2 regions of the Halobacillus sp. ABA4_118 genome follow, and region 1 is predicted to be linked to the other one. Evidence: riboswitches for the same ligand, from Rfam matches in the RefSeq annotation. Region 1 holds a riboswitch; the other holds the start of a gene.
The links. Region 1 has a riboswitch for cobalamin ahead of ACXAGL_RS18990 (ABC transporter substrate-binding protein). Riboswitches for the same ligand answer to the same signal wherever they lie in the genome.
Positions count from the first base shown of each region.

Region 1 (3,413 bases):
ATCGTGCAGATCGCCGCCGTAATACTTACGACTGGAAGCGTAAAAGAACCGGCAAAAGGAAGACTTATGCCCAGGAACAAAACCGCAACCGCTCCCACCGACGCCCCTGAAGACACGCCGAGTGTATAGGGATCCGCGAGCGGGTTTTTAAGCAGACCTTGAAAAGCGGCCCCTGATACAGCCAGTGCGCCGCCTACCAATCCTGCAAGAACGACCCTCGGCAGCCGGATCTGCAGAATAATTGCCTTCAGAGTAGGATCTGTCCCTTCAGACACAGGCAAAAATGGAAGCAGCTGCCCGCCGATGATGCGGGCAATAGCTTCGAAGGAAATCGGGACACTGCCAAGGGAAGCCCCGAGAAAAATGCTGAACACTAAAAACAAGACACTGCCAATATAATGTGTCGTCTTATTCGCTAAAAATGTCTGGATAAACGGCTTCTGCAAGTTCCTGAACCCCTTCAACTAAACGTGGACCCGGACGTGTGACAAGATCGGAATGAACATCATAGACTTGTTCTTCCTCTACAGCAGGTACGGTGTCCCAGCCATCCCGGCTTAACACACTGCCTTGAGGATCTTCTGTGTAATAGCCATACGTCGTAATGATGACGTCCGGCTGCAGTTCAACAATTGCTTCATTGTTCATTTTGAACCAGCCTTCCTGATCCCCGACAACGTTTTCCGCCTGAATAGCAGCCAGCATTTCATTCAAAAATGTGCCTTGTCCACCTGTGTAGATTTCAGGTTCCGGTGACACTTCCACAAATACATCTTTTTTGTCTTCCTCAGCAATCGCAGCCGCCTTTTCTTCAACCGCTTTCAAGTCTTCCTGCATACCAGAGACGATCTCTGAAGCTTTTTCGCTTGTTCCGGTAATATCTCCAATCGTGGCAATCGTTTCATAGACCGTATCGAACGAAGAAGCATCCTTAACGACATAAACGGAAATCCCTGCATCACGAATCTGCTGAAGGGCTTCTTGGGAAGTATGCGCTCCGGAAGCATGAGCAAGGACTACATCCGGCTCAAGTGAAAGGATTTTCTCTACATTCAAATCCTGTCCTCCGATCTTTTCTTTTTCGGCAGCTTCTTCCGGGTAATTGGCGAAATCACTAACCCCGACCACTTCCTCGTTCAAGCCAAGTGCAAACAGGATTTCCCCATTGCTTGGAATTGTACTGATAATATTATCCGGTTCTTCTTCGATGGTCACTTCATTATCCATAGCATCCGTTAAGGTCAATGGATAAGAACCCTCTTCTCCGGACGTTTCATTTTCTTCTGTCGTTTGGTCGGACTGGTCCTCGGAAGACTCTGCACTCTCATTCCCACCTGAAGCACATCCTGCCAGTAGACCGATGACAAATAACACAGCCAGCAGCTTTCTCCATAAATGTTCCATCTTTATTCCTCCCCTTATTCCTTGGAACACAAAAAAACACATCCCCGGAAAAGATGTGCACCATTAGAAAACACCGCAGACGGGTCCCTTCTAATCTTTCGACACACCCTCCTATCCGCGTAGGTTTTTTGGTGTTTAAAGCAGGCAGGTCTCCTGACTCCAGGTCAACAAGCCCCGCTCCTTCCCATACGTTTTTGCGTACAGTGGATCATCTGCGGGTCTCTCTCTGTTACAGTGGCGGGACCGTGCTGGAATTTCACCAGCTTCCCTATTAAGCAATTGAGTCGTTCAATTGCGCCTGCTTTTCCAATATGTAGTTCATTTCTATTGTAAACGAAATTTGACTAAATTGCTCCCATTTTCTTTTTTTTGCCGGACTTTATTTAATCCAACCTGCCTGTCAAAGCTGTCCATCCTCTTGTCATGATCCGTCCATTTCACTAACGTGGACCAAAGAAGCTTGAATGATATACCTTTCAGGCGCGTCTCCAACAAAATTAAACGGGTAACAAGTAGTCAGTGTCAATGTCGGCTCCTTCTTATCCACAATGACAGAGCGGTCGTCTGCGTCGGTAACCCAGGTCTTCTCTACTTTGTATTCATAACGCTTTTGTTCATACTCATAAAAAAGGGAATCTCCTTGTTTGATATCGCCCAGGTTCGTAAAAACCGTCTCCCGGTGCCCGCTTAACACGGTATGCCCTTTTTCATCAGGAGTGGTGGTCCACTCACTCACATACATGCCGACGCCCCGTTTCAGTGAATCCTCATCCGCGCCCCAGTAAGTGGTGTACCCTTTGTTAAGCATCGGGATGATCAGCCTTCCCATCTCTTCTCCTTTTTCATATGTAGATACTTGCTCACTGTACACCTTCTCTTTCCCTGCCGTTTTACGATCAGGGCCATCCAAGACCGCCATTTCATTTAATTCCGTGGAAGCTTCCTCCCATGTACTGATTTCTTCTTGGGAGACCTTCTCTACTGCACCGGCAGCATTCCACCATTGAAGTCCATAAAACAGAGAGATGGAAAGCCCGATGGTTATGATCCCAATAAGAAATTTATTCACGAAAAAACCTCCCTTTTCATTAATAAAGAAAGGGAGAAGCCGCTGTGCGGCTTCTCTATCTCCTTCTTATGCTGTCTCTTTTCTTCTGTACAAAAGGGCGACTCCGGCAGCAGCGGCAGCAAGTGCACCTGCTAATGCGTATACCGGTTCATTGGAAGACGTGTCTGGAAGCTCACCGCCTGCAGCCTCTTCGAGTGTCTGGGCATCCAGGACTTCCTGAGGAATTTCAATAGAGCCTACTCCATTGAAATTGGAAAGAGTGACATCAGAAGTCTGACTGATAGTTACAGATTCACCGCTGTCCTCAAACATCATTTTCATGTCCATCATCATACCTGTCATATAATGGTTTTCTTTATCAATGGTTACTTGATAAGAGAAATCTTCAATTTCAACTTTCTCCATCAACTGCTCCATCATCTTCTGCATTTCAGCAGACTGCTCCGAATCCTGCTGACTGCCGGAAGATTGAAGCATTTGCGTGGACATTTTCAATAGTTTTTCGCCGTCACCTTCATAGGTCAGTACATAAGCGTCATCTTCCGCACTGACGGCCATGTCTGAGGCAAGCGGCATCGCTTGGGACATCTGCCCTTCTGCCATCATGGATTTTTGAAGATTTCCAAGATCTCCGGACATTTTCACCCAGCCTTCCTCAGGCATCTGAACGTAATACCCATCCTCCGTCAAATATGATTCCGTTTCCTGACCGGCAATGGTCGTCATCATATGCATTGTAAGAGGATCAAGCATGACATCCGCCTTTGATTCAGATGTCACTTCGGAGTTTTCTCCGCCTTCCATCCCTGGTACTGTCTGTTCAGAAGACGTATGGATCGTATAGCTGTCCAGATCCATCATCGCTTCGTTCGATTTTTTCAAGATGTCTTCCGCACTCATATCAGCCGCAGCGGCTTGAAGAGGTAACGCAAACAGAACA
Region 1 is NZ_JBSWWS010000001.1:3,695,864-3,699,276, forward strand. It holds gene ACXAGL_RS18985 (FecCD family ABC transporter permease) at 1-446, opposite strand, end outside; gene ACXAGL_RS18990 (ABC transporter substrate-binding protein) at 409-1,404, opposite strand; cobalamin riboswitch at 1,531-1,721, opposite strand; gene ACXAGL_RS18995 (class D sortase) at 1,826-2,473, opposite strand; gene ACXAGL_RS19000 (DUF6612 family protein) at 2,540-3,413, opposite strand, start outside.

Region 2 (3,413 bases), 1.9 Mb from region 1:
ATTCCGGTGGACGCATTAGGTGCTTCGTGGTCGACTAACTTTCGTTTGTTTAATGTTTCCATAAGTCTTGGTCTCCTTTTTACGATGAGCAGCTTTCACAAGCATCAAAGTCTCCGGAACTTGAAGTGGAGCGGGTATAGTAAGTGGTTTTCAGACCGTTTTTCCATGCATCCATATGCAGCGCAAGCAGTTCCTTGGCCTGAATGGTATTTCTGACATACAGGTTGAAGGAAATGGACTGATCGATATATTTCTGGCGGATGCCGTTCTGGCGGATGCTTGCGTGCTGATCCACATCATAAGCGGATGGATAGTACCCGTAGGTTTCATGGTTCAGTTCGGGAGCTGTCACCGGGATTTTATAATTTTTCTTTTCTTCGGAGTAGAATTTCTTGAATACCGGATCAATACTTGCTGTACTGCCGGCAATTAAGGAGGTACTGGAGTTTGGCGCCACAGCCATCAAATAACCGTTTCTCATGCCTTGCTGGGAGACTTTCTTCTGCAGGGCTTTCCAGTTCCACGTGCCTTCCTGGTCAAACGACCGTTTAACAAAAAATTCTCCGGTTTCCCAGTCGGATCCCTCGAAATATGGATAGCTTCCTTTTTCAGCGGCCAGCTGACTGCTTGCTTCAATGGCGTGGTAGGCAAGCGCTTCATATACCTCCGATGTATATTCGAGAGCCTCATCTGATTCCCAGTCCAGCTGCTTCTTGGCGAGAAGGTGTGCCCAGCCGAAGGTACCGAGACCGACGCCGCGGTAGGAATGGTTTGTTAACTGCGCTTGAAGGACAGGAATCGTATTTTGTTCAATGACATTATCCAGCATACGAACCTGGATGCTTACGAGGCGCTTCATAACGCCCGCAGGAACGGCACGGCCTAAGTTGACACTGGACAGGTTACAGACGACAAAATCCCCCGGGGTTTTTACCGAAATGATTTTTCCGTCTTCGACATACTGTTCCTCCTGCACAGTCGCTTTTTGATTCTGGGCAATTTCTGTACAGAGGTTACTGCAGTAAACCATGCCCTGATGGCTGTTGGGGTTCATACGGTTCACTTCATCCCGATAGAACATGTAAGGGGTCCCGGTTTCCAGCTGACCGATCATGATCCGCTTCATAATTTCAATGGCGGGTACTTTTTCCCTGGACAAATCAGGGTTTTCGATACAGGCCTGGTATTTTTCCCGGAAAGAACCGGCTCCTTTATGTTCATCAAAGTGGTCTTCCAGAGAAAAGCCCATAACCGTACGAACTTCGTGAGGATCGAATAAATACCAGTCCTCCCGGTTTTCCACCGCTTCCATAAATAAGTCAGGGATGGATACCCCTGTAAACAAATCGTGGGTGCGCTGACGTTCATCTCCGTTGTTCAGCCGGCTGTCCAGAAACGGGAAGATATCCTTATGCCATACGTCCAGATACACGGCGACCGCTCCCTGACGCTGGCCGAGCTGATCCACGCTGACCGCGGTGTTGTTCAACTGTTTCATCCATGGAAGGACCCCTGAGGAAACGCCTTTGAATCCACGGATATCGCTGCCGCGGCTGCGGATTTTACCTAAGTACACACCGATGCCCCCGCCATGCTTGCTCAAATTGGCAATGTCTGTGTTGCTGTCATAGATGGACTGGAGAGAATCATCGATGGTATCAATGAAACAGGAGCTTAACTGTCCATATCTCTTTCCGGCGTTGGAAAGGGTCGGGGTAGCAACGGTCATGTACAGGTGACTGAGAGCCCAGTACGCTTCCTTCACAAGAGAGAGGCGCTTGTTTTCATCTTCCTGAGCCATTAAAACCATGGCAATAATCATAAAACGCTCTTGAGGGAGCTCGAAAATCTCCCCGGACTTACTTTTTGCCAAATAACGGTCCGACAGCGTTTTCAGACCGATATACGTAAATAAGTGATCCCGTTCCGGCGTGATAACCTGTTCCAGTTCATCCAGTTCTTCTTTTTTGTAATAAGTGAGCAGCTTGTGTGTGTAAATCTGTTTCTCGATCAACGTCTCAATCAAGCCATGAAAATTTTGATAGGCCTTCGTTGTGCTGCGGTTCCCTGCAGAGGCTTCGTACATACGGGTGAGCAGGATCCGGCTGGCCGCATAAGTCCAGTCCGGTGCCGCTTCATCTATTTCGGCGAGGCACTCGAGGATAAGGGCATCTGCCTGTTCATCATAGGGTTTGTCTGCGATCTGTGAAGACTGCTTTTCTAAAAAATCGTCCAGGGGAAGCTGAGGAAAGTCGTCCTTCCATTGTTGAATCTTGTCCGTCCAGCTTGTCGTCGTTAATGTGGCAGCCATAGTGTCACTCCTTTTTTTTCATAAAAAAAACCGCTCTTTGGGGGTGAGCGGATGAAACCATGAAACGAAAAAAAGGAAGAGACAAGGCTCTTTCATTTCATCGCTTCATCTTCTCAATCCCCGAAGAAGTTGAAACTGCGACGAATGAAGACAGGTCTCCTGGCTGACACTCGTTCTTACTCCGGTCCTTCCCGTGCGTGGCACAGTGGTTTTACCGTTTCGCGAGTGCTGACAGTTGCGGGGGCAGCTCCGGTTTTTCACCGGATTCCCTATTAAGCCTTGTGGCATCTTCGATTCGTTCATACTATATATAGTGTTTTTGTTGTTATTTAATAGCTTATCTAGTGTTTTTATCATAACGTGGGTGGATGAATCATGCAACTCTTTTCTTTTGGATGGTTGGTAGGATTCCCCTTTTTTCGATAAGGGAAACCAGTGAGTGGCGCGGTTTTATATACTATAATGAAAGTGGGAGAAAAATTTTTCAGGAGGGTTCAGAATGAGTGAAACATTTAACTGGCATAAGGAAGCAGAACGCCAATGGGACAGCCGTTCAGATATGTGGGGAGAAAAGAGCTGCACCATGTGGGAAGAGGGAAGCAGGAAGAGCATTGTCCCTTTTGTGAAAAAATATCTGCCGGCCGGCACAATTGCGGACCTTGGCTGTGGAGATGGATACGGTTCCTATATGTTATCCAAGGAAGGGTATGACGTGACAGGCGTGGACCTTTCCAAAGATATGGTGAACAAGGCCAATCAACGGGTGGACGATCATGCGCAGCTGAGGTTTGTGCAGGGCGATTTGGCGGATCTGCCTTTTGAAGATGAACAGTTCGATGGCGGAATGGCTGTTAATTCACTGGAATGGACAGAAGTACCTGCAGCGGGGCTGGAGGAAATGAAGCGGGTGCTGAAGCCGGGTGGACGCCTCTGTATAGGGCTTCTTGGCCCGACAGCAATGCCGAGAGTGAACAGCTACCGGAGGCTGTATGGGGAAAAAGTGATCTGCAATACGATGATGCCATGGGAATTACAGCAGCTGGCTGTTGAAAATGGCTGGGAAGTGATCGATGGAGAAGGCGTTTATAAAAGAGGGGTGGAA
Region 2 is NZ_JBSWWS010000001.1:1,807,940-1,811,352, forward strand. It holds gene ACXAGL_RS08985 (ribonucleotide-diphosphate reductase subunit beta) at 1-62, opposite strand, end outside; gene ACXAGL_RS08990 (ribonucleoside-diphosphate reductase subunit alpha) at 80-2,311, opposite strand; cobalamin riboswitch at 2,445-2,618, opposite strand; gene ACXAGL_RS08995 (class I SAM-dependent methyltransferase) at 2,811-3,413, shown strand, end outside.
Region 2: it holds a riboswitch for cobalamin, as region 1 does, so the genes downstream of both, ACXAGL_RS08990 (ribonucleoside-diphosphate reductase subunit alpha) here and ACXAGL_RS18990 (ABC transporter substrate-binding protein) in region 1, are expected to answer to the same signal.